DNA from 2 places in the Flintibacter sp. genome. Region 2 is predicted to be linked to the other one. Evidence: predicted binding sites of a transcription regulator. Region 2 holds the regulator's gene; the other holds the start of a gene.

Region 1 (15,887 bases), on a different contig from region 2:
CGCCTGCCAGAACAAGGATAAGGGTGCTCAGACCCGCAAGGCCTGCACCGCTGGTTGTATCGGCTGCATGAAGTGCACCAAGGTGTGTCATTTTGACGCCATCAAGGTGGAGAACAATGTGGCCTACATCGACCAGGAGAAGTGTAAGGGCTGCCAGCTGTGCGTCAAGGAATGCCCCATGGGCGTTATCCACATTCCCTCTGCTCTGTAAGAAAAGGGAAGAAGCCTTTAAAAAAACAGATCGCTCCCCGTTTCGGGGAGCGATCTGTTTTTTTCTTTCTATAAACGGAGCAAAACCAATCCACGAGGCATCTCCTTAACTTTGTGGAGGCAAAACGAAGTTTCGCAGAAAGTTCTTTGCCACGCTTTCTTTCAAGAAAGCGTGGAATCGTCCGCAGAGCCGAGAATCTGGTGACAGTGGGCAAGAGCATCTTGCAGCTCCTGGTAGGCGGAGGCGCTGACGATGGACGAGGTACCGGCCTCATATTCGGCCATGGCCTCGTGGATGTTGACCAAGTAGCGCCGCTGGCCCACCGGAGCACCGTCCCGATGGATCATATAGTAGGGGGTGTAGCTTACCCCGGTGACGGTGGTCTCACCCTGGGCATCTTTGGTCAGCTCCAGGTCCAGAATTGCGGTGGTTTTCGTTTCCAGCTCCTGCTGGTTGGAGAGAAAATTCCCCAGAGAATAGCACACAAAGCCCTGGCGCTCTGTCCCATCCCAGCCGGTGGCGGTAACTGTCTCATAGGGCTGGAGCACATGGGGATGTCCGCCCAGCACCAGATCGGCGCCCTGTCCCACCAAAAACTCCGCCAGAGACTTCTGATAGCTGTTCTGCGTGTCCTGATATTCCACGCCCCAGTGGATCATCACCGCAATCAAATCGGTGTCCAACGCCCGGGCGGCGGCCAGGTCGGTCTCCATCAGGGCCTTGTTTGGCTGAGAGAGGGTGGTGTAGTAGTCCAGATTAAACAGATTGGCGGCATACATGGTATCTGAGCTGAGCTGGAAGCCGTTGAGCCCATAAGTATAGGAGAGGAAGGCCACCGAAATACCGCCCACATCGGCTACGTAGATGCCGCTGTTCTCATCCCGCTCCGCCTGGGAGCGGTAGGTGCCCACATGGGCCAGTCCGGCCTCGTCCAGCACGTCCAAGGTGCGGTACAGTCCGTCCAGCCCTTTGTCCCGACAGTGGTTGTTGGCGGTGGACAACAGATCGAATCCGGCGTCCTTGGCGTCATAGGCCAGAGCGTCAGGAGAGTTAAAGGCGGGGTATCCCGAGTAGTTGGGGCCGCCGGCCAGGGTGGTTTCCAGGTTGCCCACTGCATAGTCAGCAGCAGAGAGCTGCCGGGCAGCGAACTGGAGCATGTGGCCATAATCGTAGCGGTCCTCCTGGGCCACATAGGCGTCCTTGGTGATGGGCATGTGGCTCATAATGTCGCCTGCTACCATCAGATGGGCTACGGTGGGCTCCGGAGCGGCAGGGGCAGGTTGAGACTGTGAAGGGGGTGGGGTAGAGGCGTCGTGGTCTACAGTCTGAGATTGGGGGGCACAGCCGGACAGCAAAGTCAGGCCAAGAAGCAGAGCAAGCAGTTGTTTCATAGGGCGGTCTCCATTCTTTGGTAGAGAGCTTCACTCAGGTCAGAGCACAGGGCGTACAGACCATGTTCATTGACATTCCAGTAGGCGCCGGTGGTGATGACCACCACGCCGTTTCCGGTTTCCGGGTTGTAGGACATGAGGGAGTAGACCCCATACCCGCTGCCTGTGTGGTAGCACAGCTGGGACTGGCCCCACAGGCCGTCCTGACGGCGCAGCACCAGGCACTGCTGGAAGGGGGTATATTCTCCGTTGGATACGGTGAATTGGGGCGTCTCCATGGCTGCCACCGTCTGGGGGAGAAGATATTGGGTCCCCTGATAGGTTCCATCGCCGCACAGCACGGCCAGCAGCTTGGCCATATCCCGGGCGCTGATGGTCAGACCACCGGCATAGTAGGTGGCGCCCATACCGATCTCGGTGGGAACAGGCTGGCTGATTTGGGTCTGGATGCTGCGGCACAGCACTCCTTTGGGCTCATACAGATTGGCCAGCTGCTCCGGGCTTAAACGGGCGGCATGGAAGGATGCGTTGATATCCAGGGGGCCGAAGAACTGGGCCTGGAGATAGTCGTCCAGCAGCTGTCCGCTGGCCAGCTCCAGGGTGGTGCCGAAGATGCACATACCAAAATTGCTGTATGCCCAGCTGTCGGCATGGTCCGGCTCACGATCACGCCAAGAAGAGGTGCGGCTGAGGATGCTTGTCAGCCTGTCCAGCCCACGGGTCATCTCCAGATCCTTCAAGGTGGAGCTGTGGGTCATGAGGGAGCGGGGAGAGGGCTGCCGGAGGGAATAAGAATTTTGGGCGTGTTCTCCCCAGTAGCTGCTGAGAGGGGCGTCCAGATCCAGAATTCCGTCCTGAGCGAGCTTCATAGCGGCCATTCCCTCAACCACTTTGCTGATGGAGGCGATGCGCACCCCAGTATCGGCGGTCATAGGGCGCTGATCCTGCACGGCCCAGCCCCACGCGCCGCACTGTGTCACTTCGCCGCGCTCCACCACGGCCACGGAGAGGGCGGTGGCGGAGTAGTTTTCCATGACCTGCTGGATGGCCTGGTCCATATCTTCCTGGGTCAGCCTGGGAGCAGGCGCGGGAGTCTCCGATGAGTTCAGGGAGCTGTCGGGGGTGTTGGAGGAAGTGTCCGCGGGGGGTTGCTGGGGATCCGATGAGGATTGAACCGGGGCTGGAGCGCAGGCGGACAGAAGGGTGAGCAGCAGGACGCAGAAAGGAAGAAACGTTCGCTTCATCATAGGAGACTCCTGTCGAAAAATGGAAGAAACCGTCGGGTTTTATCCATTATATCGAAGAAACAGACAGAAAACAAGCATAAAAAAGCCCCGCCGAAGCGGGGCTGAGGGATCAGGGGAGAGGGAGGCGGTAGAGCATGCAGGGACGACCGCCGGTGTCGTAGTTGACCTGGGTGACTGCTTCTCCTTGGCTTACTAAATAGGTAAGGTAGCGCCGTACTGTGACAGTGGAAAAGCCGGAGCAGTCGGCAATGGTCTCGCAGGTGGCGCCAGCTTGAGAAATCTGGCGCAGACAGGCGCGGATGCGGTCCAGGGTGCGGGTCTGCAGGCCCTTGGGGATGGAAACAGCGGGGGCTGCGGAGGGGAAGAGGGCGTCCAGTTCCTGCTGGCTCACATTGTCGTGGGAGACCGCTTCCCGGTGCTGACAGAAGGTATCCAGGGCCTGCTGAAAGCGGCTGGCGGCAAAGGGTTTGACCAGATAGTCGGTGACTCCCAGCTTCAGCAGAGCATCCACCGTCTTGCTGTCGTTGGCGGCGGTGACCATGATCACATCGATGCCGATCCCCTCCATACGGAGAGTGCGTAGCAGTTCCAGGCCGGTCATGCGGGGCATATAGACGTCCAGAATGATCAGATCCGCCGTATGGTGGAGCAGCCACTCCAGAGCCTCGTGGCCGTTGGAAAAGGCGTGGGCCAATGCAAAGCGGTTGTCCCGGGCCAGAAAGGTCCGGTGGAGCAAAGAAATCGTGGGGTCATCCTCCACAATCACAGTTTGGTACATAGAGGCCTCCAGTTAATTGAGAGGGAATTAGTTCCGTCTCCCTTGAGTAAAAAAGGTGAGGAAGAAAGACGTACCGGATTTCGGCTCGCTCTCCACCCGGATCTCGCCCTGGTACAGATTCACCAGTTCCTTGATCCTGGCCAGGCCGATGCCATGGCCGTTCCCCTTGGTGGAAACATTGGGCTCAAAGATGTAGGGCAGCAGCTCGGGTACGATGCCGGGACCGGTATCTTCCACGCACAGGAGCAGATGGTCCTCCTTTTCCCGGATGCTGACGTTGATCTCCCGCAGCTTCCAGGAGGAGCGGTTGAGACACTCGGTGGCGTTTTCGATGAGGTTCCCCAGAATGGTTACCAGCACGCCGGAGGGGAGGAGCCGCTCGTCGCCGGACAGCGAGCTCTTGGGATCCAGATGCAGATGAATGCCCAGTTCGGAGGCTCGGCTGGTTTTGCCCACCAGGAGGGCGGCTACGGCGGTGTCCTGAATCTGGTTCATCACCCGGCTCACCGACTGATGGTGGACCTGTGAGATATCCAGGATGTACTGCTCTGCTTTTTCCGTCTGTCCCAGCTGGATCATGCCCAGGATGGTATGCAGCTTGTTGACAAACTCGTGGGTGTAGGCCCGCATAGCCTCCACCAGATGGCGCACGCCGGTGAGCTCTTCTGCCAGGGAGGTAGCCTCGCTGCGGTCCCGGAAGATGGCCACCGCGCCCATGATCTTGCCGTTTTCCCAAATGGGCATCCGGTCAGAGATGGCCGAGCGCAGGCCGGGGATATGGGAGAGATGCACGTTGTACTCCGACTTGCCGGTGGTGAGCAGCCGGGAGAGGTGGGAGTCGGGGTAGATGTCATGCAGAGGTTTGCCTAACACATCGTCCAGGTTTTTGGCATTGACCATGCGCAGGCCAGCCCGATTCATATAGACGATGCGGGAGTCGGTATCAATGGCCAGAATGCCTTCTTCCAGGGCGTCCAAAACGCCCTCGCGCTGGTGGAACATCCGCAGGAAGGTATCCGGTTCATAGCCCATGAGCGACTCCTTGATGGAGTAGGAGAGGTGGCGGGAGAGGACCAGACCCACGCTGGCGGCGATAAACGAGAGGATCAAAAAGCAGGCTACGGTATCGATCACCGTCCGGTTGACGCTGCGCACCCCGATGCCGACGGACACAAAGCCAAGCAGGGTGCCGTCCGTGTCGTGAACGGCGGCCTGAGCCCGGTGCTCTACGCCGGAAATGCCCGCGCCGGTATCGACCTCGCTATCCTGTCCATGGAGAACCGTCAGATTATCCAGATCGGGATATGTAGTACCCACATAAGAGGGGGCCGGGCTGTACACGATGGTACCGGAGGTATCGGCCACCACGATGGCGTCGATGTCCTGAACCCGGGAGATGGTACCGTTGAGGTAATCGGTGAGAACCTCGCCGTCGGAGCGGCCGGCCAGCACATCGGCTACATCGGGGGACTGGGCCAGCACCAGGGCGGAGTTCATCAGATTCCGGTCCAGGTTGTCATACTCCATGCGCAGAGAGAAGGCCAGAGTGGTGGTCATCCCCAGCACGGCAGTTGTCAGAACCAGGAACAGACTCAGGGACTGGATCTTCTGGCGTATGGTCTTCGAGCTATAAAATTTCATTCCGATACCCCTCCAAAAAATGCAATGTCCGCACGCAAGGCAGGCAGAGTGCAGACCGGTTGAATGTGAAATGGACCTGGCAGGGTTTCTTTAAAATTTATTATAAGGATTTATCACAGTAATGTCAAATATGGAGGCAAAAATAAACAAAAATAGACAATAAGCACGATAAAAAATAGATAATACGACGAAAAAATGGGGCGATGAGCGGGAAGAGTCATTTTTTTTACTTTAAAAAGACTTCTCAAAAAAGACCGGCAGGATTTACAATAGGGACGGTGTTTTGTAACGCGCGGTACGCCGCGCCGGATCATCCGGGAGGTGGTTATTTGGAACAGATCAAAGAAAAGCTGCTGGAGGAGCTGCAAACGCCCACGGCGTTTACTATTCCCATAGGAAAAGGGATCCCCATTACTGAATCTGTGGTGGTGTCCTGGATCGTGATGGGTGTGCTGATTCTAGCGGCTCTGCTGCTGACCAGTAACCTGAAGGTGGAAAACCCCAGCAAGCTTCAGGTGGGCCTGGAAGAGGCGGTGAAGTTTTTAAATAACTTTGCTGACAGCAGCATCGGAAAGCATGGAGCGGTCTTTGCTTCCTATTTGGGGACCATCGCGCTCTACATCCTGCTGAGCAACATCATCGGCATCTTCGGTCTGGTGCCCCCCACCAAGGACATCAACGTCACCGCAGCGTTGGCAGTCATGAGTGCGTTTTTGATCTACGGAGCCCAGTTCCGGTACCGGGGACTTCGGGGAGGTCTCAAACAGTTTGCCAAGCCCATGCCCCTGCTGCTCCCCATCAATCTGATGGAGATCATCATCCGGCCCCTGGCCCTGTGTATGCGACTGTTCGGCAACATTTTGGGTGCTTTTATTATCATGGAGCTCATCAAGCTCATTTGCCCGGCGGTGGTGCCTGTACCCTTCAGCATCTACTTTGACCTGTTTGACGGCACCATCCAGGCAGTTGTCTTTGTATTTTTGACCGCGCTGTTTACCGGCGAAGGAATTCAGAACGAGGAGTGAACGGCTCCGTGCCGCCGCTCCCAATTTTAAGGAGGAAATTGTACCATGGAAATCGGAATGCTTGCGATCGGAATGTCTGTTATGACCGGCATCGGCGCCGGTATCGGTATCGGAATTGCCACCGGCAAGGCCAGCGAGGCCATCGCCCGCCAGCCTGAGGCCTCTGGTAAGATCAACAGCGCTCTGCTGCTGGGCTGCGCTCTGGCGGAAGGTACCGCCATCTTTGGTTTCATCACTGCTCTGCTGATTTTGTTCATGGGCTGAGACCGAAAGGAGGAAAGCTGCCATGTTGGAATTTCAAATTTCCACCATTGCGCTCACCGTTCTCAATCTGCTGATCCTGTACGTGATCCTGCGCAAGCTGCTGTTTGGGCGGGTCAATAAGGTGCTGGATGACCGGGCTGCCCTGATCCAGCAGACTCTGGATGAGGCTAAGGGAGAGAAGCGGAAGGCCGATGAGCTCAAGCAAGAATATGAGGACCGGCTGGCCCAGGCCCGCAGCGAGGCCAACGGTATTCTGGCCCAGGCCAAGACCCGTGGTGAGAAGGAGTACCAGGCCATTCTGGCCCAGGCTCAGGAGGATGCGACCCGGACCCGGGAGCAGTCCAAGGCCCGTGCCCAGGCGGAGCGGGACGAGATGCTGCGCACTGCCCGGCGTGAGGTGGCCCAGCTGGCCATGGAGGCGGCCTCCAAGGTGACCCGGAAGGCCCTGGATTCCGATTCGGATCGGGCAATTCTGGATGATTTCCTGGCGGAGGCAGGTGAAAAGAAATGACAGAACTGATTCAGCGTTATGCCGCCGCCCTGTATGATCTGGCCCAGACCGACAATATGGGACTGACCGGCGCAGCTCAGGAGTTGCTGGAACAGGAGCAACTGTGGAAGGTGCTCACCAGCTCCGCGGTACGGGTGGAGGAGAAGAAGGAGCTCATTCGCTCCGCTGCCCCGCTGGCCGGACTGGAGCCTCTCCAGGCATTTCTCTGCCTGCTGGCGGAGGAGGGCCATCTGGACCTGTTCCCCGACATTCTAGAGGAGGTCCATCAGCTGGAGCTGGCGGCCGACGGCGGCGCCGTTTGTGTGATGACCTGCGCCCACAAGCCGGACCAGGCGGCGCTGGACGGTGTGCGCCGGGCGGTGTGCCGCCTGCGCAATCTGGACCGGGTGGTCCTCCAGGTGAAGATCGACCCGGAACTGCTGGGCGGCTTTGTGCTGGAGGTCCAGGGCGTGACCTACGACCGCAGTGTCAAGGGCCGTTTGGAGCGGCTGGCCAAGGGGCTGGAGAAGGGCGCCTCGGTCAGCGAGAGTATGGAAGAGCTGATGGGAAGTCTGCGGGATACCGTGAAGGGCTTCCAGATTGGCCAGGACACCAGCGAGACCGGACGGGTGCTGGAGGTGGGCGATGGTATCGCCACGGTACGGGGGCTGGACCGGGCAGTATACGGCGAGCTGGTGGAATTTGACACCGGAGTCAAGGGTATGGTCATGGACCTGTCCCGGGAGACTGTGGGCTGTGTACTGCTGGGCCGGGAAGAGGGCCTGGGCGAGGGAAGCCGGGTCACCCGTACCGGACACCCCGCTGACGTGCCGGTAGGCCGGGCTTTGCTGGGCCGGGTGGTGGACGCCATGGGCCGTCCCATCGACGGCTTAGGTCCCATCCATGCTGCCGATACCCGCCCCATCGAGCGGGAGGCCAGCGGCGTCATTTCCCGCCAGGCGGTCAACGTCCCTCTGCAGACCGGTATTTTGGCCATTGACTCTATGATCCCTATCGGACGGGGCCAGCGTGAGCTACTCATCGGCGACCGCCAGACCGGCAAGACCGCCATCGCGGTGGACACCATCCTCAACCAGAAGGACCAGGATGTGATCTGCATCTACGTGGCCATCGGCCAGAAGGCCTCCTCGGTGGCCCATGTGCGGGACACCCTGCAAAAGCACGGGGCCATGGAATACTCCATCATTGTCTCGGCCACCGCCAGCGATCCCGCTCCTTTGCAGTATATCGCCCCCTACGCCGGCGCGGCTATGGGAGAGTATTTTATGGAACAGGGACGGGACGTGCTGATCGTCTACGATGACCTGAGCAAGCACGCCGTGGCCTACCGGGCCCTGTCTCTGCTGCTCAAGCGCTCCCCCGGCCGTGAGGCCTACCCCGGCGACGTGTTCTACCTCCACTCCCGCCTGCTGGAGCGGGCCTGCCGCCTGACAGAGGAGTATGGAGGCGGCTCCATGACCGCTATCCCCATCATTGAGACCCAGGCGGGCGATGTGTCCGCCTATATCCCCACCAACGTGATCTCCATCACCGACGGCCAGATCTACCTGGAGACCGACCTGTTCTTCTCCGGACAGCGGCCGGCGGTCAACGTGGGACTGTCCGTGTCCCGTGTGGGCGGCGCGGCCCAGACCCGGGCCATCAAGCGTACCGCGGGCACCATGCGTATCGACCTGGCCCGGTTCCGGGAGCTGGAAGTGTTTACCCAGTTCTCCTCCGACTTGGATCAGGCTACCCAGAAGACCCTGGACCACGGCAAACGGCTGCTGGAGCTGCTCAAGCAGCCCCTCTACCAGCCTATGAAGGTGAGCCAGCAGGCAATTCTCATTTACATTGCCACCAACGGCTTGCTGGACGAGGTGCCTTTGGATCAGGTGCGGGAGTTTGCCCTGGACTTCTCCAAGCGCATGGAGCTGGAGCACTGGGAGCTCACCGCTGAGGTGCAGCGCACCGGCAATCTGTCCGGCGTGGCGGTGGAGACCATCCGTGCCGCTCTGGCGGACTATAAGAAGGAAAAGCTGCCCCAGGCTCAGAGCTAAGGGGAGAAAGGAAGGCGAGGCCCGTTGGCTGGAATCAAAGAGATCCGCACCCGGATCAAAAGCGTGGAGCAGACCCTGAAGATCACCAACGCCATGTATTTGATCTCCTCGGCCAATCTGCGCAAAGCCAAGGGGCGGCTGGACAATACCGTCCCCTACTTTACAAAAATATTCAAAACCATTGCCCACATTCTCCACCACTCTCCGGAGCTGGAACACGATTTCTTCGACCAGCGCCCCGACGTGGAGCCCCAGGCGCGGAAGGTGGGTTATATCGTGGTCACCGGTGACAAAGGACTGGCCGGCGCATACAGCCATAATGTGCTCAAATTAGCCCAGCAGAGGGTGGAGGAGGAAAAGAACCTCTCCCTGTTCCTGGTGGGCATCGTGGGCCGGGTCTACTGCCAGAACCGGGACATTCCCTTTGTAGAAGACTTTAACTATGTGGCCCAGAATCCCACCATGCGCCGGGCCGGCGAGATTACCGACGAGGTGGTGGCACGGTTCCTCAGCCGGGAGCTGGACGAGGTGTACATCATCTATACCGAGATGGTCTCCGCCCTGCGCCTGGAGGTACGGGAGCAGAAGCTGCTGCCTCTGGTCCGGGAGGACTTCCCATGGGACAAGGAGGACGAGCCGGAATACCGGCAGGAGATCCGCTATATCCCCTCGGAGGAGGCGGTTCTGGACAACATCGTGCCCAATTACATCCAGGGCATGATCTTCGGCGCTCTGGTGGAGTCCTACTGCTCGGAGCAGAGCGCCCGGATGACCGCCATGGAGTCGGCCAGCGACAACGCCAAGGACATGCTGAAAAAGCTGTCCCTGACCTATCACCGGGCCCGCCAGGCAGCCATTACCCAGGAGATCACCGAGGTGGCCGGCGGAGCCAGGAACGCCCGCTGATGGGCAGACGGACACAGAGAAAGGTGTGTGGCGCAATTGCAGGAGCGTAAAGGAAAAATTGTTCAGGTCCAAGGACCTGTAGTTGACGTGGAATTTCCCGCCGACGCTCTGCCCTCCATCCAGGACGCCCTGTATGTGATGGTGGGGGAGGAGAAGCGGGTCATGGAAGTGGCCCAGCATATCGGGCATGATACCGCCCGCTGCTTCATGCTGGCTCCCAGCGAAGGGATTGGTCGGGGCATGGAGGTCATCTCCACCGGCGGCCCCATTACCGTTCCTGTGGGCAAGCCGGTTCTGGGCCGGATGTTCAACGTCCTGGGCGAGCCCATCGACGGTAAGGGAGCAGTCAAGACCTCCGAGCGGTGGTCCATCCACCGTCAGGCCCCGCCCTTTGCCGACCAGAGCCCCGTGGTGGACATCTTTGAGACGGGCATCAAGGTCATCGACCTGCTGGCTCCCTACGCCCGCGGCGGTAAGATCGGCCTGTTCGGCGGCGCTGGCGTAGGCAAAACGGTGCTGATTCAGGAGCTGATCCACAACATCGCCACCCAGCACGGCGGCTACTCCATCTTCACCGGTGTAGGCGAGCGTACCCGTGAGGGCAGCGACCTGTGGCGTGAGATGAACGAGTCGGGGGTCATTGAAAAGACTGCTCTGGTCTTTGGCCAGATGAATGAGTCCCCCGGCGCCCGTATGCGGGTGGCCCTCACTGGCCTGACCATGGCCGAGTATTTCCGGGACCAGCAGCACCAGGATGTGCTGCTGTTTATCGACAACATCTTCCGTTATGTCCAGGCAGGCAGCGAGGTGTCCGCCCTGATGGGCCGTATGCCCTCCGCCGTGGGCTACCAGCCTACCCTGGCTAACGAGATGGGCGCGCTCCAGGAGCGCATCACCTCTACAAAAAACGGAGCCGTTACCTCGGTGCAGGCGGTCTACGTCCCCGCCGACGACCTGACCGACCCCGCTCCGGCGACCACCTTCACCCACCTGGACGCCACCACGGTACTTTCTCGTAAGATCGTGGAGCAGGGCATCTATCCGGCGGTGGACCCCCTGGAGTCCACCTCCCGTATCCTGGAGCCCGACGTGGTGGGCGAGCGGCACTATAAGACCGCCCGTGCGGTGCAGGAGCTGCTCCAGCGCTACCGGGAGCTGCAGGACATCATCGCCATCCTGGGTATGGAAGAACTGAGCGAGAACGACAAGCTGGCCGTAGAGCGTGCCCGCCGGATCCAGCAGTTCTTCTCCCAGCCCTTCTCGGTGGCTGAGCCCTTTACCGGCATGGAAGGCCGCTTCGTAAAGCTGGAGGACACCCTGCGCAGCTTTGAGGCCATCCTGGGCGGCGAGCTGGATAACCTGCCCGAGGCCGCCTTCAGCATGGTGGGCAGTGTGGACGAGGTGCGCAAGAAGGCTCAGGACATGGGGGTGTTGTAACATGGCCGAGGAGCGGCAGTTCCACCTGGAGATCGTGACCCCGGACCGGCAATTTTTTATCGGCGAGGCCCAGGAGCTGACGGTGCCCGCCATTGACGGCTCCCTTGGGGTGTTGGCCGGCCATGAGCCGGCGGTTACCGCCCTGGAGCCGGGCGAGCTGCGCTACCGCGCCGGCGGAGAGTGGCACGAGGCGGTGGTCAGTCAGGGCCTGGCGGAGATCATGCCCGACCGGGTGATGGTGCTGGTCTTTTCCGCTGAGCGACCCGAGGAGATCGACTGGGCCCGTGCCGAGGATGCCAAGGAGCGGGCGGAGGAGCGTCTGCGCCAGAAGCTGAGCATGCGGGACTATTACAATTCCAAGGCCGCCCTTGCTCGTGCTCTGGCTCGACTGAAAGCAGCCAAGCGGCACTGAAAACAGCATGAAAAAACCGCGGTTTCCAACGAAACCGCGGTTTTTTTCTATGTTCGGTTAGTCGACGGGCAGCTCCCGGACGCAGGCCACGCCCAGCGCGCCCGGACCGGTGTGGCAGGCGATGCTCATGGGGAGCACGGTGGAGTAGACCTGGAACTGGGGGAAAGCCTGTTGGATAAATTCGTTCCACTCCGCACCCAGCTCGTCGGAGCCGGAGTAGGCGGTCTGGACGATGAGCTTGCCCTCTCCCTCCAGACAGGGGAGCTTGGCCTCCAGCGCGTGGACCAACTCGGTCTTGGCGGCCTTGGTGCCCCGCACCTTCTTGTAGGCGTCCAGCTTGCCGGCCTGGAGCTGAAGGATAGGTTTCAGGTTCAATGCGCTGCCCAGCAGAGCAGCGGTGGGCGTGATCCGGCCGCCTTTTTTCAGATAGTGGAGGGTGTCCACCATGATGTAAATCTGGGAGTGGAGAGAGGCCTCCTCCAGGCGCTGCTTGATCTCCGCGCCGGACTTGCCCCGCTCCCGCAGAGCCAGCGCGTCCAGCACCGACTGGCGCTGGGGGGCGGAGATGCGCTTATTGTCGGCCACAAACACCCGGCCCTCATAGGGATCGTCGCAGGCCAGGCTGGCAGCGGTGGCGGCAGTGCCGCTCAGACCGCTGGACATGGGGATGTAGACCAACTGGTCATACTCCTCCAACAGCTTGTCCCACAGCTCCAGGGTATCGGCGGGGGAGGGCTGGGAGGTGGACACATCGGCCCCCTGGGCCAGGCGGGCGTAGAACTCGGAAGGGAACAGGTCGATTCCCTCCAGGTACATCTGACCGTCGATCTGAATGGGCATGGGCAGAAGGGCAACGCCCAGCTGCTGAGCCTCCTGGGCGGTGATGCCGCTGTTGCTGTCTGTCATAATGGCGATCTTCATTCCAAATTTCTCCTACTTTGCAGAAGATAAAGGGCACGCCGATGCTGCCGGGTGGACGGTGCACCTGGACATGCCTTAAGATATATTAAGATTATTTTATGGTTCTTGTTCGAACTTGAGTAGATACAAAATCAGACAAATGCGCAAAAATAGGACAGATTTAATAATCTGTCCTAAAAAGAGGGGGCGGAATGAGACTTGGGCTGGGTGGATAGGATCTGGTGGACCGTGTCGCTGGAGAGAAGCTTTTCCAGCATGGTGACGGCGGGTTCCGGGTCGGCGGTCATGCCGTTGTGCGCCCAGTCCAGCAGCACGCCGGTGATGCCGTGGGCGTAAAAGCGGGAGACCATCCGGATCTGCTCCTGAGACAGGGCGGGCTGGCTGTCAGCATGGAAGAGCAGGTGGGCCACCAGGCCCTGGTAGAAGTCCATCAGACACTCGGAAAAGCTGTTCTGCCCCTGAAACTCAAGGACGTTGAGATAGAAGTCCCGGTTTTCCTGCATGTACTTACACAGTGAAAGCAGGCTGTCCCGCCAGTGGCCCAGGGAGATGTCATCGCTGAGGATGGAGGTGATCTCGGTATAAAAAATCCAGGAGATGAGATCATACTTATCCTTGAAGTGATAGTAGAAGGTGTTGCGGCTGATTTTGCACTCCCGGGCGATGTCCCCCACGGAGACGTTGACAAAGGATGTGGTTTTCAGCAGCCGCTTGAGCCCCTGGGCGATCATCAGTTTGGTAAATGCAGCGTTCGACACCGGTCGCTACCTCCTTTGCTTGTCTTGGAGACCTATATTTTACCATTGTTTTTGGTGAGGAGCAAATCTTTTTCCGGGAAAGATATGGGGACGCCGGAACAGTGAGTGCCAAAAGAAACCGGCACTGCGCACAAAAAACAATGTATATAATTGTTTATTTGGGCGAAAATGTTTAGGGGTAGATTGACAGGCAGGAAGGGGTGTGCTATACTCCCGCCAGAATCCATGTTAAATAGGTGTGTTACTGTACTGTCAGGCACTAACCTTAGCTATTACATAGACAAAATGTAATGGTTGTCGGTTAGTGCTTTTTTCATCTGAGCAACTGGCCGGCGAGCTTGAATAAGGAGGTTGCACGATGAAGGAAAAGTTTTTTGGCGTGCTGCAGCGGGTGGGCAGATCCTTTATGCTCCCCATCGCCATCCTGCCGGTGGCAGGACTGCTGCTGGGCTTGGGAAGCTCGTTTACCAACGAGACCACCCTGGCCACCTATAACCTGCTGGGGCTGATGGGTCCCGGCACGGTTCCGTACTTTATTTTCTCCGTTTTGAGCAAGTGCGGCGGCGTGATCTTTGATAACCTGCCCTTGATCTTCGCCATCGGCGTGGCCATCGGTATGGCCCGCCAGGAGAAGGAAGTGGCCGCCCTGGCCGCTGCCGTCTCCTTCTTGGTGATGCACTCCAGCATCTCCGCCATGATCAGCCTGACCGGCGGGGTGGAAAACCTGCTGGAGGGTTCCACCGCCACCGTGCTGGGTATTACCTCGCTGCAGATGGGCGCCTTCGGCGGCATCATCGTAGGTCTGGGAGTTGCTGCCCTGCACAACCGCTTTTATAAGATTCAGCTGCCCCAGGTGCTCTCCTTCTTCGGCGGCACCCGGTTTGTGCCCATCATCAGCACCTTGGTCTTTGCCCTGGTAGGCATTCTGATGTTCTTTGTCTGGCAGCCCATTCAGGAGGGCATCAACGCCCTGGGTATGGTGGTGTACAGTTCGGGCTACTTCGGCACGTTCCTGTTCGGCATGATCAAGCGCCTGCTCATTCCCTTCGGCCTGCACCACGTGTTCTATCTGCCCTTCTGGCAGACCGCTGTGGGCGGCACCATGGAGGTGGCGGGCACCATGGTGGCCGGAGCCCAGAACATCTTCTTTGCCCAGCTGGCTGATCCCACCGTGACCCACTTCTCCACGGCCGGCACCTGGTGCTTCACCGGTGAGTTTGTGCTGTATATCTTCGGCTTCCCCGGAGCGGCTTTGGCCATGTACCGCTGTGCCAAGCCGGAACGGAAAAAGCAGGTGGGCGGCCTGCTCCTGTCTGCCGCTCTTACCTCTATCCTGACCGGCATCACCGAGCCTCTTGAGTTCTCCTTCCTGTTTGTGGCCCCGGTGCTGTTTATCATCAGCTCCGTGTTTGCAGGCCTTGCCTATATGCTCTGCCACATCCTCAACATCACCGTGGGCCTGACCTTCTCCGGCGGATTCATTGACCTGGCTCTGTTCGGCATCCTCCAGGGCAATGAAAAAACCAGCTGGCTGCTGATTATCCCCATGGGCATTGTGTTCTTCTTGGTCTACTACTTTGTGTTCTCCTTCCTCATTAAGAAGTTTAACTTCAAGACTCCCGGCCGGGAGGAGGGCGACCAGGAGACCAAGCTGTACACCAAGGCCGACTACAACGCCCGCAAGGAGCAGGGTGGGGAGGACCAGGTGTCCGCCGCCATCGCCCAGGGCTTGGGCGGCGCGGCCAACATCTCCGATGTGGACTGCTGCGCCACCCGCCTGCGCTGCACTGTCCATGACGCATCCAAGGTGGACCAGCAGGTGCTCAAATCCACCGGTGCTGCCGGCGTCATTCAGAAGGGTCAGGGCGTCCAAGTGGTCTATGGGCCTCAGGTCAATATCATCAAGGCCAACCTGGAGGACTACCTGCGTTCCGGTGCTGCCGGAGCGGAGCAAGCCGCCATCCAGGCCGAGCCCGAGAGCCAGGAGGAGGCCAAGCCCGAGCACGGCGCTCTGCTGCGCACCATCGTCATCGGCAGCCCCTTCCACGGAGAGTCCGCCCCCATCACCGCATCCCCTGACGAAGCCTTTGCGGAGAAGATGATGGGCGACGGTGCCACCGTGGTGCCCTGTGAGGGTGTGGTCACCGCTCCCTGTGATGCTACCATCAGCTTTGTTTTTGACACCAACCACGCCATCGGCCTGGAGCTGGAGGACGGGGTAGAGATGCTCATCCACGTGGGCATCAATACCGTGGCCCTGAAGGGCCAGGGCTTCAAGGCCCTGGTGCAGGAGGGTGACCAGGTGAAGAAGGGCGATAAGCTTCTGGAGTTCGATCTGGACTATAT
Region 2 (15,887 bases):
TAGGCCAGAGCGGCAGCGGTGGGCTCGTTGATGATACGCTTGACCTCCAGGCCGGCGATCTTGCCGGCGTCCTTGGTGGCCTGACGCTGAGCATCGGTGAAGTAAGCGGGGACGGTGATGACGGCCTCGGAGACGGTCTGGCCCAGATAGGCCTCGGCGTCAGCCTTCAGCTTCTGAAGGATCATGGCGCTGATCTCCTGGGGAGTGTACTTCTTGCCGTCGATGTCCACCTTATAGTCGGTGCCCATCTCACGCTTGATGGAAATAACGGTGCGGTCGGGGTTGGTGATCGCCTGGCGCTTGGCCACCTGGCCTACCATACGCTCGCCGTCCTTGGAAAAAGCCACCACAGAGGGGGTGGTACGGTTGCCTTCGGCGTTGGGGATGACGACGGCGTCGCCGCCCTCCATAACCGCCACGCAGCTGTTAGTCGTACCTAAGTCAATACCAATGATCTTGGACATAATGTGTTTCCTCCTAATATATGAAAAGATTGTTGTTTACAAAATTAATTTGGTTTTATATTGTCACGCTGCGGATTGGACGCACGGCCGGGTCGCTTTCGCTCCGTCTCGGGCTGGTCTGCGGACCGCTGTGCGGTCCTCCGCTCGCCCTCGCTCCGGTCCATCCGCGCTGCTCCGCACGCCTCCGCGCTTCGTATCAGTTAGCCACCTTAACCATGGCAAACCGGATGACCTTGTCGCCCAGCTGGAAGCCGGCCTGGAACACGTCGCAGACGGTGTTCTCGCCGAAGTTCTCATCCTCCACATGCATCACGGCATTGTGCAGGTTGGGATCAAAGGTCTGGCCCAGAGCGGGGATCTCGGTGATGCCCAGCTTTTCCAGCACGGTCTTAAGCTGGGTCATGGTCATCTCCACGCCCTTCTTAAAGGCCTCGTCGGCGGTCTCCTGCTTGAGTGCCCGCTCCAGATTGTCGTACACCGGCAGGAAGGCCACAGCCGCATCCGCTTTGGCGTCGTTCCAGATGGAGTCCTTCTCCTTGGCGGTACGGCGGCGGTAGTTGTCGTATTCGGCGGCCAGGCGCAGGTATTTGTCCTCCTGCTGGGCCACCTGATCCTTCAGGGACTCCAGCTCAGTGAGGAGGGGATCGGCGCTCTCGCTCTGAGCCTCGCCCTGGGGCTGGGTCTGCTCGGCCTGGGGTTCGGTCTGAACCTCAGCCTGCTGCTCCACCGGCTCCTGCTGCTCCGGAGCGGTCTGCTCCGCCTTATTTTCTTTCTTGCTCATGAACTAATGTTCCTCCTATTCCTGGTCGTTCCCGTCGCCGGGGGGAAGTTCCCCCTTACCGAACATCCGGGTCAGGCTGTCGGCGAAATAGGACAGGCGGGCGGTCACCTTGGCGTAGTCCATCCGGGTGGGTCCTACCACCCCGATGACGCCCCGCATATTATCTCCAATGTCATAGCTGGCCATGACCACGCTGGTATCCTTCAGCGCCTCGCTGACGTTTTCCGGCCCGATGAGAATATTCATATTCTGGCCGTTCTCCATGGATACCGGCAGCTTGGACCCCTCCTGGTTTTCCGCCAGGTAGGTCATCAGAGGCTTGGCCTTGTTCAGACTGCGGTACTCAGGGTGTTCCAGCAGATGGGTGATCCCCGAAGTGTGAATGGTCTGGCGGCGCTGCTCCTGAAGCACCTCGATGGCGTACTGCACCACCATGGAGATCAGGTTGAATGCCCCGGGTGCGGAACGGGTCTCCATCTTGTCCAGAGTCTGTTCCATCTCCTCCACGGTCAGACCTACAAAGGAGCTGTTCAAAACGGTGGACAGCAGCTGCAGCTGGGTGTCGGAAAGCTCATCGGACAGGTGGATAAGCTTGTTGCGCACCACCGAGTTGTCGGTCATCACCACAGCGATAAAGGCGTTTTCCTCTACCATCAGCAGGTCGTACCGCTTTACCGTCACCCGCTGCTTGGGCTGGGCCATGGTAAAGACGGGGTAGTCGCTGATCTGGGAGAGCACCTTGCCCGCCCGGTCGATGACCCGGTCCAGCTCCTCCATTTTCAGGTTCAGCGCGTCGTTGATGCGCTGGGTCTCCTGCATGGTCAGCTGGTGCTCACCCATGAGCTCGTTGACGTAGAGCCGGTAGCCCATGGGGGACGGAATCCGTCCGGCCGAGGTGTGGGGCTGCTCCAGATAGCCCAGTTCGGTGAGGTCGGCCATCTCATTTCGTATGGTGGCGGTGGAGATGTCCAGTCCGGCCTGCTCTGCCACGGCCTTGGAACCTACCGGTTCCGCGGTGGAGATATAGATCTCAACAATGGCCCGCAGGATTCGCTTTTTTCGATTGGTCAGCTCCATACTCTCGCCTCCATTTCTCATTCTATGTTTTAGCACTCATTCTCCCTGAGTGCTAAAGATAATGTACCACCCACCTGCAAGATTGTCAATAGGTACTTTATGAATTTATTTTAAACAAAAAAAGCCCGGCATTTCTTTGCAGAAATGCCGGGATACTGCTAATTTGACTTACCGTTGTTTCCCAGTCAGATATTGAATGGCGACCCGGTACCCCTCAAAGCCCATGCCGATAAAGGACTTCTCACAGGCCATCCCCGCATAGGAGATGTGCCGGAATTCCTCCCGGGCATTTACATCGGACAGGTGGACCTCCACCGCAGGCAGACCCACCGCCTTCAGGGCGTCCAGAATGGCCACGCTGGTGTGGGTATAGGCGGCGGGGTTGATGACGATGCCGTCCATCTTCCCGTAGGCCCACTGGATCTTGTCCACAACGGCCCCCTCGTGGTTGGACTGGAACAGCTCCACCTGAGCGCCGCACTCGTCTGCCGCCTGGCGGATAAAGGCCTCCAGGGCAGCAAAGTCCTGCTTGCCATAGATATCGGGCTCCCGAATGCCCAGCATGTTCAGGTTTGGGCCGTTAATCACCAACAGCTTCATTCCATCACCCTCTTGATAATTTCGTCCACGGTGTCCTCCACCGTGCCGTTGTTGTCCACCGTCACCTGGGCCATGGCCTCATAGAGGGGAGCCCGGCGGCGGTAGAGCTCCTCCCGGGGCACGCTCTGGGAGACAGGCCGGCCATCGGTGGGCAGCTTGTCAAGGTCCCGCCGCAGCCAGACCACCACGGAATTTTCCTCCATTCTGTCCCGGTTCTCCGTCCGGGTAACGATGCCCCCTCCCGCGGAGATGACCTGGCCGGACTCCTTGGCAATCTGGGCCAAGGCCCGGTGCTCCCGAACCCGGAACCCCTCCTCCCCTTCGGTGGCAAAGATGTGTGGGATGGAGCAGCCCACCTCTTCTATGATCTTCTCGTCCACATCGGCCAGAGGGCGGCCCAGCTTTTCAGCCAGTGCCTTGCCCACCGTGGTCTTGCCGCAGCCGGGCATTCCGATAAGGAGGATGTTTTTCGTCTCCCGCTCCAGCTTGGCGGTAATGTCGGCCACCAGTTCGTCGGGCAGCTTTTTGCCCTGGAACCGCTCCGAGGCCGCTTTGGCCTGGGCCACCAGCATCCCCAGGCCGTTGCCCCAGATGAGCCCCCGGCGCTGAGCCTGGAGGAGCAGCTGGGTTTTCGAGGGGTTATAAATGAGGTCAAAGACACCCTCACACTGGGGGAACTGGTCCAAATCCACGGGGGAAACTCCGTTATTGGGGTACATACCCACGGGGGTGGCGTTGACGATGATCTGGGCGTCGGCGTGGCGGTCCAGATTCTGATAGTTATTCTCTCCGGAACGGGAGATGGTGATGATCTCCCGGGCTCCCAGCTCGGAGAGCACTGCCCGCACCGTGAGAGATGCCCCGCCGCTGCCCAGCACCAGGGCTTTCCGGCCCTCCACCTGGGCTCCGGCGGACTTTAACAGGTACAAAAACCCATCATAATCGGTGTTGTCTCCCAGCAAGGTACCGTCGGGGCGGCGGAGGATGGTGTTCACGCTGCCGATGCGCCGGGCGGCCGGGGTGAGTTCGGCACAGTACTCCATCACCGTCTTTTTATAGGGGATGGTGACGTTAAGGCCGTGAAACTCCCCCTTGCGCAGGAACTCCCCCACCTCCTCCGGCTCCAGAGGGATGAGCCGGTAGGGGTAGTTCCCCAGCAGGCTGTGGATTTTGGGGGAAAAGCTGTGGCCCAGCTTGCGGCCGATGAGCCCGCAGTCCATCAGCAGATCACCTCATTGTAAGTGCCCAGATAGCGGAAGTGCTCGCTCTCCTCCTCCAGGTCCCGGAAGATACGCTCCATCTCGGGGGCATACACGGAGCACTCCAGGTCGAAGTAGAACATGAACTCGAACTCCCGGTCAGGGAGAGGACGGCTCTCCAGCTTGCGCAGGTTGATGCCCAGGGCGTAGAACTTGGACAGTACATTGTAAAGGGCGCCAGGCTTGTGGGGCAGGGTCATCATCAGAGAGGTGCGGTCGGCCCCGGGGTAGATCTCGGGATTCTTGGAGATGCAGATGAAGCGGGTGTAGTTGTTGTCCTGGTCCTGGACGTTCTGCTCCAGGAGGTTGAGCCCATAGAGCTCGCCGCAGAAGCGGGAGGACAGGGCGGCCACGTCCCGGCGCTCCGACTGGGCCACCATCTGGGCGGCCAGGGCGGTATTCTCCACCACGGTGACCTTCACGCCCTTCAGGGTGGACAGATATCCGGCGCACTGGCTGATGGCCTGCTGGTGGGAGAAGATCTCCTTGATGTCCTCCTTTTTCACCCCGTGCTTGCACAGCAGGTTGTGGCTCACCTTCAGGCGGGCGGAGCGGACGATGGAGAAGTTGTGCTTGGTCATCAGGTCGTAGATGGCGTTGACGGAACCGGCGGTACTGTTCTCGATGGGCAGCACGCCGTACTGGCACATGCCGCTCTCCACCGCTTTGAATACGTGCTCAAAGGTATTGAAGTAGAGGACGGTAGGAGCCTTGAAGATGCTGTCGCAGGCGATCTGGGAGTAAGCACCCTCCACACCCTGGCAGGCCACGGTAGCCCGCTGGGGGAAGAGGTCGGGGGTGGTGTCCAGGGCCTTGCGGATGGTCTCATACACCTTGGAGGTCACACCGGAGCAGGCGTTCTGGTAGGAGCGTCCGGCGGCCAGGATGGTGCGGTACACCGACTGGGTGTAGTCGGCCAGCTCCTCCCCCGCCTGCTCGCCTACCTTGCCCAGCAGGGCGCGCTCCCGGCCCGCGTCCAGGGTGGGCAGGCCGTTTGCCTGCTTATAGGCGGCCACCTCTTTGGAAACCTCCATGCGCTGCTTAAACAGGTCCACCATCTGCTGGTCGATGGCGTCAATTTTCTCTCTCAGATCCTTCAGTTCTTCCATCTTCAATCACTCCTTACCTATGGGTGCAATATTCTATGACTTAATAAGGTGGCGAAACGAAGTTTCGCACAAAGCTCTTTTGCGCGCGTGAGTCAAAACCGCAGTTTCGCCTCACGCGGCAAATTTGAATTGGCTTTTCCAATTCAAATTTGTAGTGATTGCACGTGAAAGAGCACCCTGACGGTTCCCTTTCACACTATCCCTCCCTCCGAAACCTCTTGCTTCTCAGAAGCGAAACGAAGTTTCGCACCAAGCTCTTTTGCTTACTTTTCTCTCGAGAAAAGTAAGTCGGTGAGAACGAGGGCTGTGACCGCCTCTACTACGGGAACCGCCCGGGGAACGATGCAGGGGTCATGGCGGCCGGTGACCACCAGCTCCTCCACCTGCTTTTTCGACAGGCTCACCGTCTGCTGCTGCTTGGCAATGGACGGGGTGGGCTTCACAGCCAGGCGGAACACCAGGGGCATGCCGTTGGTAATGCCCCCCAAAATGCCTCCGGCGTGGTTGGTCTCGGTGACCAGCTTCCCGTCCTTCACGGTAAAGGGGTCGTTGTTCTCCGAGCCCCGCATAGTGGCCACTCCGAAACCCGCGCCAAACTCCACGCCCTTCACCGCCGGGATGCCAAACAGGGCGGCGGCCAGGCGGTTTTCCATCCCGCCGAACATGGGCTCTCCCAGTCCGGCGGGCACCCCGGTGACCAGACACTCCACAATGCCGCCCACCGAGTCGCCCTCCTCCTTGGCCTGGAGGATCACTTTCCGCATGCGCTCCCCCGCCTTCTCGTCCATGACGGGGAAGGGCGCGCGCTTCAGGGCGTCCAACGTCTCCACACTCTCCCCCATGGGGTCGAAGGGCCGGTCGGCCTCTCCGGCGATGGAGGCGATGTGGGCGGCCACCTCAATTCTCCGGCGCTTCAGTATCTGGAGGCAGATGCCGCCCGCAATGCATAGAGGAGCAGTGAGGCGGCCGGAGAAATGTCCTCCCCCCGCCACGTCCTGGAAGCCGCCGTACTTCACCTGGGCGGTAAAGTCGGCGTGGCTGGGGCGGGGTTTGTCCCGGAGTTGGGCATAGTCCTGGGAGCGGGTGTTGGTATTCTCAATGAGGGCGGCCAGGGGCGCCCCGCAGGTCACATCGTCCACCAGACCGCTGAGAAACTTGGGCAGGTCGGCCTCCTTGCGGGGGGTGGAGGTGGCGTTCTGTCCCGGAGCCCGGCGCTTTAAAAACCGCCCCAGCTCCTCCATGTCCACCCGCTCCCCGGCGGGCAGGCCGTCCACCACTACCCCAATGGCCGGGGAATGGGACTGTCCAAAGACAGACACGTGGATATGTTCACCCAGATATGAGGCCATGTATTTCTCCTCCCAACGCAGTGTAGTCCTCCCAGAACCGGGGGTAAGATTTTTTCACGCACTCGGCCCCCAGGATGGTCACCGGCTCTTTGCAGGCCACAGCGGCCACGGCGGCCATCATGGCAATGCGGTGGTCGTTGCAGCCGTCCACCGTACCGCCCTCCAGGTGGTCCAGCCCCTCCAGAATGAGGGTGTCCTCCCCCACCTGAGCCTTGGCTCCCAGGGCATTTAACGTGCGGGCGATGGTCTCCAGGCGGTCGCTCTCCTTCATGCGCAGCCGCCCGGCGTTTACAAACCGAGTAGTTCTCTTCCGCACCGCCGCCATGACGGCCAGCGGGGGCGCCAGGTCGGGGCACTGAGACAGGTCAATGTCCACATTCCCGGGCCTGGCCAGCTTCCAATAGAGGGTGCCGATCTGCCGGTCTCCCTGGACGGAATCGGGATTGAGCCCCTGTATGTCTACCTGAGCTCCCAGGAAGTTGGCGGCGTACCAGAAAGCGGCGCCCGACCAGTCGGCCTCCAGGGTCAGGTCCCGGGCCTGATAGGTCTGGTTTCCCGGCACCAGAAAGCCGTCCTCCTGCTCCTCTACCTTTATATCGAACCGGCGGAGCATATCCAGCGTCATATCCACATAACCCCGGGATTCCAGGGGTGTGGTGAGGACGATCCGGCTGTCTCCAGGCAGCAGAGGCAGGGCATAGAGCAGTCCAGTGATAAACTGGCTGGACACGTTGCCGGGAAGGGCATAGACGCCCGGCTCCAGCTGACCCGCCACAGTCAGACAGGCCCCCTCCTGGTTCCATGAAATTCCCTTCTCCTCAAACAGGCGGATGTAGGGACCTTGGGGCCGCTCCATCAGCCGTCCCCGGCCGGTAAAGTGGCCTCCACCCCGCACAGCCAGAGCCACCGGGATGAGAAAGCGCAGGGTGGAGCCCGACTCGCCGCAGTCCAGCAAAGGCAGCCCATCCGCCTGTGCGGGCTGCCCGCTTTTCAGGGCGGCTACACAGTCCTGAGTGGCCTGGATATCCTGGGAAACCGCCAGGTTGGAGAGCTTGCCCTCCCCTTGGGCCAGCATGAGGGCAAGCACCGCCCGGTGGGTCTGGGACTTGCTGGAGGGCGGGGTGACCGCTCCCTTCAGCGTTCCCGGCAGAATGGTCACATTCATGTCAGTTTCCTTTCCACATGGGGGTCAAAGCCTCCAGCAGCGCCTCCCGGGGCATGGCGTGGGGAACGGCCTTTCCCAGCTCCTCCAATACAATGAGGCGAATGTCGCTGCCGGCGTTCTTCTTGTCCAGGCCCACCGCCTCCACCAGGGTATCCCAGGTACAGGGAATGGTGAGGGGCAGCTGGTACTCCTTTAATATATTCTGGATGGTCTCGGTGGTTCCGGCGGGAGTGATGCCCATCTGTTCCCCCAGCCGGGTAGCTACACACATGCCTGCGGCCACTCCCTGGCCGTGGGTCCAGGTCTCGTAGTGGCCGGCCAGCTCAAAGGCGTGACCAATGGTGTGGCCGAAGTTGAGGACCATCCGCTCGCCGGTGTCCCGCTCATCGTTGAGAACCACCTTGCGCTTGATGTCGCAGCAGGTGTGGATGACCTCCTCGATGTGCTCCATCACGCCCTCTCGTCCGCCCCAGGCGGCCAGCTTGTCAAAGAAAGCCTGGTCCCGGATACAGCCGTACTTGATGACCTCGGCCATACCATCGGAGAAGGTACGGTCAGTGAGGGTGGTGAGCACTTCCGGGTCAATGAGCACACCCTTGGGCTGCCAGAAGGCCCCGGCCAGGTTCTTGCCTGCGTGCAGGTCGATGGCCACCTTGCCGCCCACAGAGGAGTCCACCTGAGCCAGGAGGGTGGTGGGGATCTGGATGTAATCTACACCCCGCAGCACGGTGGCGGCGGCAAAGCCCGCCAGGTCGCCCACCACGCCGCCGCCCAGGGCGACCACGGCGTCGGTGCGGGTCAGGCGGGCGGCCATCATGGCCTCCCACAGCTCCTGGAGCCGCTCCACGCACTTGCTCTCTTCCCCGGCGGGAACCGTGTGGAGCACAGCGGTAAAGCCGGCCTTCTCCAGGCTGTCCAGCACCCTTTGTGCGTAGAGGGGACCTACCGTGCTGTCGGTAACCACAAAGAGGGCCTTGGCCCGGGGCAGCACCGCCTTGCACCGCTCGCCTACCTTATCCAGAAGGCCACGCTCAATTTCAATGTCGTAGGCCCGCCCAGGCAGGTCTACCGTCAGGATTTTACTCATTGTCCATCCACCTTCTCTTTGCAGATCCGGCCCTCCGCCAGGAGGGTACAAAGCCGGTCGCCGTTGCCCTGCTCCAGAGCTTCCCGGTACTCCTGAAGACTGCTGATCATCTGGTCCAGCTCCTGGAGCAGGAAGGTCCGGTTCTCCAGAAACAGGTCGGTCCACATGTGCTCGTTGAGCCAGGCCACCCGGGTCAAATCCATGTAGCTGCCCGCCGAGTAGCCCTTGTGCATCTGGGCTCGGGGGCTTTTGACATAGGCGTTGGAGATGACGTGGCACATCTGGGAGGTATAGGCGATCATCTCGTCGTGGTGCTCCGCGGTGGTCACCGTCAGGTGGGCAAAGCCGGCGGGGGTGAGGAGCTTTTTCACCCGGTCCAGCAGTAAAATATCGTCGGCCTGGGGTGGGACCACTACCATAGGCGCCCCGTCAAACATATCCGCCTTGCTGTTGGCAAAGCCGGAGAACTGGGTGCCCGCCATGGGGTGGCCGCCCACAAAGGTGAAGCCATACTGCTCCGCCAGGCGGAAGCCCACCTTGCAAACCTCCTGCTTGACGCCGCAGCAGTCCATCACCAAAGTGGTGCCGGGGATGTAAGGAGCCATGCGCTCCAGATACTCCATGGTCACCTCGGGGTACAGGGCCACCAGCAGCAGCTCGCACTCCCCGATGGTGTTCTCGTCCAGGTCGCCCGCCAGCACCCCCTGGAGCTTGGCAAAGTCCTGGACGACCCGGTTTCCGTCGTAGCCGTAGACGGTGGCGCCGCTGCGCTCGTAGGCCTTGGCCAGGGAGCCTCCGATGAGGCCCAGACCTGCAATTCCAACTACCATGCCTGCCTCCTTACTCCTCGCTCAGGGCGGCGGCACGCACCCGGCGCACCGCCTTGGCCACGTCCTCAAACTGCTCGGGCCGCAGGGACTGGGCGCCGTCGCACAGGGCGTGGGGCGGATCGTTGTGGACCTCGATGATGAGGCCGTCGGCGCCGCAGGCGGCGGCCGCCATGGCCATGGGCTTGACATACCGGGCCACGCCGGTGGCGTGGCTGGGGTCCACCACCACGGGCAGATGGGTGAGCTCATGGAGAACGGTAACGGCGGACAGATCCAGGGTGTTGCGGGTGGCAGTCTCAAAGGTACGGATGCCCCGCTCGCAGAGGATAACGTTCTCGTTGCCGCCGGCCATGATGTACTCCGCGCTCATCAGCAGCTCCTTGAGGGTGTTGGCCAGGCCGCGCTTGATGAGGATGGGTTTTCTTGTCTTTCCCAGCTCCTTCAAAAGCTCAAAGTTCTGCATATTCCGGGCGCCCACCTGGATGACATCCACGTCCTCGAAGAGAGGCAGGTGGTTGGCGTTCATGATCTCGGTGACGATGGGCAGTCCGGTCTCCCGCTTGGCCTCCAGCAGCAGCTCGATGCCGTCGGCCTTCAGGCCCTGGAAGTCATAGGGGGAGGTGCGGGGCTTGAACGCACCGCCCCGGAGCATAGTGGCTCCGGCGGCCTTGACGCTCTTGGCCACCGAAATGATCTGCTCCTCGCTCTCCACGGAACAGGGCCCGGCGATCAGGGCGAAGTTTCCGTGGCCCACTTTCAGCTTCTGCTCGCCAACTTCGATGATGGAGTCCTTGGGATGGAACTTCCGGTTGGCACTTTTAAACGGCTCAGAAATATGCTTGACCCCCTCTACAATATCCAGTCCGGTGATCAGGTCGTCATCCAGCTTGCTGATGTCGCCGATGACGCCGATGATGGTGGCGTAGTCTCCCTTGGAAACGTGGGTACGCAGGTTCTGGGCCTCGATCCACTGGATCAGATCCCGTACCCGCTCTTCCTTGGCGTCCTGTTTTACAATGATAATCATAGCTGTTCTCCTCCTTGCTTCACCGGGCAAATGAAAAAGCCTGCGGTGAAGTGTCATTCACCGCAGGCCTAAAACTTCCCTATTCCCCGCTTACGCGAAACTGGGGAGCCCATTGTTTGCAGCAAAAAACACTCTTACCTTTTTGAACCAAAAGCCAAAAAAGTAAAAGTAGCCAAAAAAGTAAGCCGCAAACTGCTTCATCATGAAATTTGGCTCCTTTCCTCGTTCTCGCGTTGGGTTGTTTTTATGGTAGCACCGGCTTTTCTCCCTGTCAATCATAAAACAATAGGATATTTTCACAAAATTATATTCTTGCCAAGCCTCATGCTTTTGTTATTTTGCCGCCATTTCCAGACATAAAAACCCCCGGGTCTTGCCAGACCCGGGGTAAAAGAGAGGGGAGAGGAAAACCGATGAGAAATCGGTAGAACGTAATATTACCAGCTGTATCCGCTGAAGGGCCAGCCATAGGAGCCGCCGGACTGCTGCTGTTGCTGTTGCTGCTGATTGGACTCCTGCTGGACCTGATTGGCAGCCTCAGTCTGCTCATTCTTCTCGTCGAAGGTAATGGAGAGGGTGATCTTATCGCTGCCCCGCAGAACCGTCAGAGTGGCGGTGTCGCCGGCCTTGTAGTTGCTGGACAGGGCGGCAGTGAGGGCGGAGCTGGAGTCGATGGCGGTTTCGTCAATGGCGGTGATGATATCGCCCTGCTGCAGGCCAGCCTTCTGGGCGCAGGATCCGTCCGCCACGCTCTCCACATAGGCGCCGGCGCTGATGCCGTAGCGCTGCGCGTACTCAGGCACGGAGGAGACCTGAACACCCATATAGGGCTTGCCGGTAACGTAGCCGTGCTCGATGAGATCTTCGATGATATCCTTGACATCGTTGATGGGAATAGCGAAGCCCAGACCCTCAGCAGACACACCGGAGGAGGACTCGGTCATCTTGGCGGAAACCACACCCACCACATTGCCGTAGCTGTCAAACAGGGGGCCGCCGGAGTTGCCGGGGTTGATGGCACAGTTGGTCTGCAGCACGTTGAGGGTGGTAGAAACGGTGTTGCCGTTGGCATCCTGGCTGGAGGTGGTGATGAGCCGGTCCAGAGCGGAGACGATGCCGTCGGTAAGGGTATAGGTCAGCTCGCCCAGGGGGTTGCCGATGGCGTAGACGCTTTCGCCCACCACCAGCTGGCTGCTGTTGCCCAGGGTGACGTGCTGCAGGCCGGTGGCATCGATTTTCAGCACAGCAATGTCGTTATCCTGCTCGCCGCCCACCAGCTGGGCGGTGTACTTGGTGCCGTCGGCAAAGGAGACCTCAATACTGACGGAGGAATCGTTGGCTGCGTCCTCAATGACATGGTAGTTGGTGACGATGTAGCCATCCTGGGTCAGCACAAAGCCGGAACCGGTAGCGGCAGAGGTGGTGGTCTGGCCGAAGATATTCACCGTGGTGTTCACAGTAATGCCCACGCAGGAGGCCAGGTTGGCCGCGTAGAGCTGCTCGGGAGTCATAGGCTCCCCGTTATTGTTGTTGACCATCGTCTGTACGGTGGGGCGATTTCCCTCATAGATCACGGTTCCGCCCCGGCTCAAATTCTGATACAGGGCTGCACCGCCCACGCCGGCGCCGCCGCCCACGATGGCACAGGCCAGCACCAGGGCTACGACCTTCTTGGAAAAACCTCTGCCCGGCTTCTTCCGGTTCTCGGGTCCTTCCGGATTGGGAACCGCGGGGGTGGGATCAACATATTCTCCAAAGCTTCCCCGGTAGCCGTCATTCTCGCTATTATAAAAGTTGAACTCGTTGTTTTCCATAACTGCTTCACTCCTCTATGGTCTCTTAGAGGTCCTCCTCCGTTCGACTGGGGCAAGTATAAAGGAAAAATATGAAGAAACCATGAAGAAAAAGCATGCGTTTTTTGAATTTTCCCAAAACAAATTTTGACAGCTTATCCAGCTATTCGCTCTCGGGGCGCTCCCGCAAAATGGCGATCACATCCTCCACAGCAGCCTCCGCGTCTGCCCGAACCCCGTCAAACAGGCCCAATTTCACCAGATTCAGGGCAATCAGCAGGACAGTTGGGCCAAAAATCATCCCCAGCACGCCGCCCAGACGCATACCTACATAGATGCTCACCAGGGACAAAATGGGAGACAGACCGGTCTGGTCGCCCACAAATTTGGGCTCGCCCACCCGGCGAAACAGGGCGATCAGTCCCCAGATCACCATCAGACGGATGGCGCCCCCCAGATTTCCGGTAAACAGGTCAATGACCGCCCAGGGCACCATGACGGTCCCGGCGCCGATGATGGGGATAAAGTCCATCACCGCCAGCACCAGGGCCAACAGCAGGCCGTAGGGCTGATGGATGAGAAAGAAGCCGCCCAGCAGGATAAAGAACACACCCACCGACAGGAGAAACTCTGCCTTCAGATATCCTCCGAAGGCCGCCAGGGCAGTATCCCGCACCTGGATCAGAAAGGCCAGCAGCCGCCGGTCGGTGCGCCGGGCCGCTGCGGTGCGCAGGTCGGGGTAGTCAGCGGTGAGCAGATAGGAGGCCATAATATAGATGATCAGCGCCAGGCCAAAGGAGGGCAGGCTCAGTGCCTTATCCTTGGCATAGTTCACCAGCCCCTCCAGCATCCCTGGCAGGGTGTTTTTCAGCCACTCCAGCACGCTGTCCCACACCGAATCTACCGTCTCGTTGAGAGCCGGAGGCACCAGGTCCCAGAAGCGAGCAAAAATCTGCTCCAGCTGCTGGAAGATCCCTTCCAGATTGGCCAGCAGGTCGTCCCAGCTCTGCACCAGGGAGATCAGCTGGGCTCCAGCGGCATAAATGAGGCCGCCCAACGCCGCGCCCATCAGCCCGAACAGTAGCACCAGCACCAGCAGCGACCATAGCTTTCGGGAGCCTCCCAGAGTGCTCCTCAGCCACCGCACCACCGGATGGAGAATGGCGGCGGTGATGAGGGCGGCCACAAAGGGGGCCAGCAGGGACAGCAGAGGCAGCCCCACCTTCCACAGCAGCCACAGTCCCGCCAGCAGCAGCACCAGCCGAATGCCGATCCGGAACCACAGTCTTCCTCTGGCCCGCCAGGTCAGCTTTTGTTCTTTCATCTCATGTCACTCCTTGTTTCCACGCCAAAATGGACACAGCGGCCCCGCACCGGAGTTTCCGGAGCGGGGCCGCAAAGAAGATCACTGTTCCCGGTATACCACACCGATGAGGTTGGGACCGGCATTGATGGCGATGACGCCGCCGATAGGATAGACCATATCGGCAGGAGCGCCGAACTCCTCCTCGCAGGCCCGAATCAGAGCATCGGCCATGGGGGCGTTGTCCGCCTTGATGACCATGTAGTGGCTGGCCGCCTGACGGGTCTTGCGGCAGCGCTCCATAATGGCGGGGATGATGTTTTTCTCTCCACGTACCTTGGAGAGGATCTTGGACTCGCCGTTTTCAAAAGTCATGATGGGCTTGAGTCCCAGGGCGTCGCCCACAAAGGCGGCGGCCGCCGACACACGGCCCGACTTCTTGGCAAAGCGCAGGTCCAGCGGGGCAAAGAGCACCCGCACGTGGTCCAGCCAGTCCTGAATATAGGCCACTACCTTGTCCGGATCGGTGCCCACCGCAGCCATCTTGGCTCCCTGAACCACAGCCCAGCCGTAGGTCATGGTGTAGTTGCGGGAGTCGATGATGGTGATCTGGAAATTCTCCCGGGCCTCGGGATGCTCCTCATAAAACTCCTCCCGGGCCTGGACGGCGTTCTGATGGGTGGCCGATCCCTTGGAGTTGATGGAGGTATAGATGAGGTGGGTATAGCCGTTATCGTAAGCCTGCTCAAAGCACTGCTCAAAGACATAGGGATTGAGCTGGGCATGGGTGGGGATCTGCGGGGCGCTGAGCAGCATCCCGTAAAACTCCTCCGGAGTAAAATCGTAGCCGTCTTCATACTCCTTGTCCCCCATGGCGATGGGGAAGGGGAGCACCTGAATATCCAGCTCCTCCCGCAGGGCGCGGGGGATGTCGGCGGCAGAATCGGTAACCATTTTTACGTAAGCCATAGCGGCCTCCTAAATCAAAATCTTATGTGTCCTCGCGACAGCCTTGCATAGGGGCTGTCTGGGGCCATTATTGCAGAAAGGGCAAGGCTTGTCAAGAAAAGGGAGTCAATCTTTGCGTTTTTCTAATTTGACCCGGGAGCCGTCCGGCTTCTGCAGCCAGGTGTTGTTCAGCTGTCCCTCCAGGTTGGCCTTCACCGAGTCGATATAGGCCCGGCGCAGCTTGCCCCGCTCCTCTTTCTCCTCCTCGGTCAGTTCCCGCTTCTTGGCCAGCCGGGCCAGCTCATTGATGCGGTCAATGTCCTTTTGCTCCATGGTTTTCCTCCTTCCGCCCGGACGCCAGCCGGTCCAGGCGCTGCATCAAAAATTGGGCGCACAGCCCGGTAAACAGTCCTGCCCCCGCTCCGGCGATCACCAGGTAGGGCAGGTAGGCCAGCACCGCCCAGGTCTTCATCACCCCGGCGGCCACCAGCAGCTGGCCCAGGTTGTGGCAGATGGCGGTCAGGGGGCTGCACAGCCACAGCTGCTTCACGGTGAGCAGGCGGCGCAGCCCCACCATGGCCAGCCAGCACAGAAGTCCGCCGCCCAGGCTGTACAGCAGGGTCATCATCTGTCCGGAGAACACCGCGCCCAGAAACACCCGGCTCACCAGCACCAGCAGGGCGTCTCCCGCCCCCAGGGCAAAGACGGTGTACACCGTTACGATATTGGCAAGGCCCAGCTTGACCCCCGGGATAGGCACCGCCACCGGGATCTGGGCCTCCACCATAAAGATGGTCAGGGCAATGGCGGTGAGCAGAGCCAGCCGGGTCACCCGCCGCGCCCCTTTAACCGGCCGCTGCGTCAACCTGGCTCCCTCCTCCCGTGATCTGGATGATGACCTGATTGGGCAGGCAGACGATGGGCTCGCTGCCGTCGCCGATCCACCCCTGGTGGACACAGATCTGGTCCGGGCAGGAGGCCTCACTGATGCAGATGCGCCCCGGCTCCACCTGCACGGTATTGAGCGCCCCGTTCTCCCCCTCGATGACAAAGGAGTAGGGCTCCTTCACCTGGGTCAGGTCGATCTCCCGGAGC

The links. The regulator HrcA, encoded in region 2, represses chaperone genes, less so after heat shock. The targets are predictions, from matches to a motif close to TGTTAGCACTCNNNNNNNNNGAGTGCTAACA.
Region 1: a site for HrcA is predicted at 13,625-13,655, ahead of dhaS (dihydroxyacetone kinase transcriptional activator DhaS). Genes of this name have one in related genera too.

What each region holds. Positions count from the first base shown of each region.
Region 1 is NZ_JBKVXZ010000026.1:25,742-41,628, forward strand. It holds gene ACLTXB_RS10485 (RnfABCDGE type electron transport complex subunit B) at 1-211, shown strand, start outside; gene ACLTXB_RS10490 (CapA family protein) at 373-1,602, opposite strand; gene ACLTXB_RS10495 (serine hydrolase domain-containing protein) at 1,599-2,846, opposite strand; gene ACLTXB_RS10500 (response regulator) at 2,959-3,627, opposite strand; gene ACLTXB_RS10505 (ATP-binding protein) at 3,655-5,268, opposite strand; gene ACLTXB_RS10510 (F0F1 ATP synthase subunit A) at 5,598-6,293, shown strand; gene atpE (ATP synthase F0 subunit C) at 6,339-6,557, shown strand; gene atpF (F0F1 ATP synthase subunit B) at 6,580-7,068, shown strand; gene atpA (F0F1 ATP synthase subunit alpha) at 7,065-9,107, shown strand; gene atpG (ATP synthase F1 subunit gamma) at 9,132-10,013, shown strand; gene atpD (F0F1 ATP synthase subunit beta) at 10,050-11,450, shown strand; gene ACLTXB_RS10540 (F0F1 ATP synthase subunit epsilon) at 11,452-11,862, shown strand; gene ACLTXB_RS10545 (DegV family protein) at 11,920-12,783, opposite strand; gene dhaS (dihydroxyacetone kinase transcriptional activator DhaS) at 12,957-13,541, opposite strand; gene ACLTXB_RS10555 (glucose PTS transporter subunit IIA) at 13,900-15,887, shown strand, end outside.
Region 2 is NZ_JBKVXZ010000021.1:78-15,964, forward strand. It holds partial or broken gene ACLTXB_RS09060 (Hsp70 family protein) at 1-464, opposite strand, end outside; gene grpE (nucleotide exchange factor GrpE) at 661-1,245, opposite strand; gene hrcA (heat-inducible transcriptional repressor HrcA) at 1,261-2,322, opposite strand; gene aroQ (type II 3-dehydroquinate dehydratase) at 2,491-2,922, opposite strand; gene ACLTXB_RS09080 (shikimate kinase) at 2,919-4,142, opposite strand; gene pheA (prephenate dehydratase) at 4,142-5,290, opposite strand; gene aroC (chorismate synthase) at 5,554-6,639, opposite strand; gene ACLTXB_RS09095 (3-phosphoshikimate 1-carboxyvinyltransferase) at 6,620-7,804, opposite strand; gene aroB (3-dehydroquinate synthase) at 7,806-8,891, opposite strand; gene ACLTXB_RS09105 (prephenate dehydrogenase) at 8,888-9,721, opposite strand; gene aroF (3-deoxy-7-phosphoheptulonate synthase) at 9,732-10,748, opposite strand; gene ACLTXB_RS09115 (S1C family serine protease) at 11,186-12,562, opposite strand; gene ytvI (sporulation integral membrane protein YtvI) at 12,705-13,865, opposite strand; gene ACLTXB_RS09125 (DegV family protein) at 13,947-14,813, opposite strand; gene ACLTXB_RS09130 (DUF896 domain-containing protein) at 14,919-15,125, opposite strand; gene ACLTXB_RS09135 (Gx transporter family protein) at 15,106-15,657, opposite strand; gene ACLTXB_RS09140 (NusG domain II-containing protein) at 15,638-15,887, opposite strand, start outside.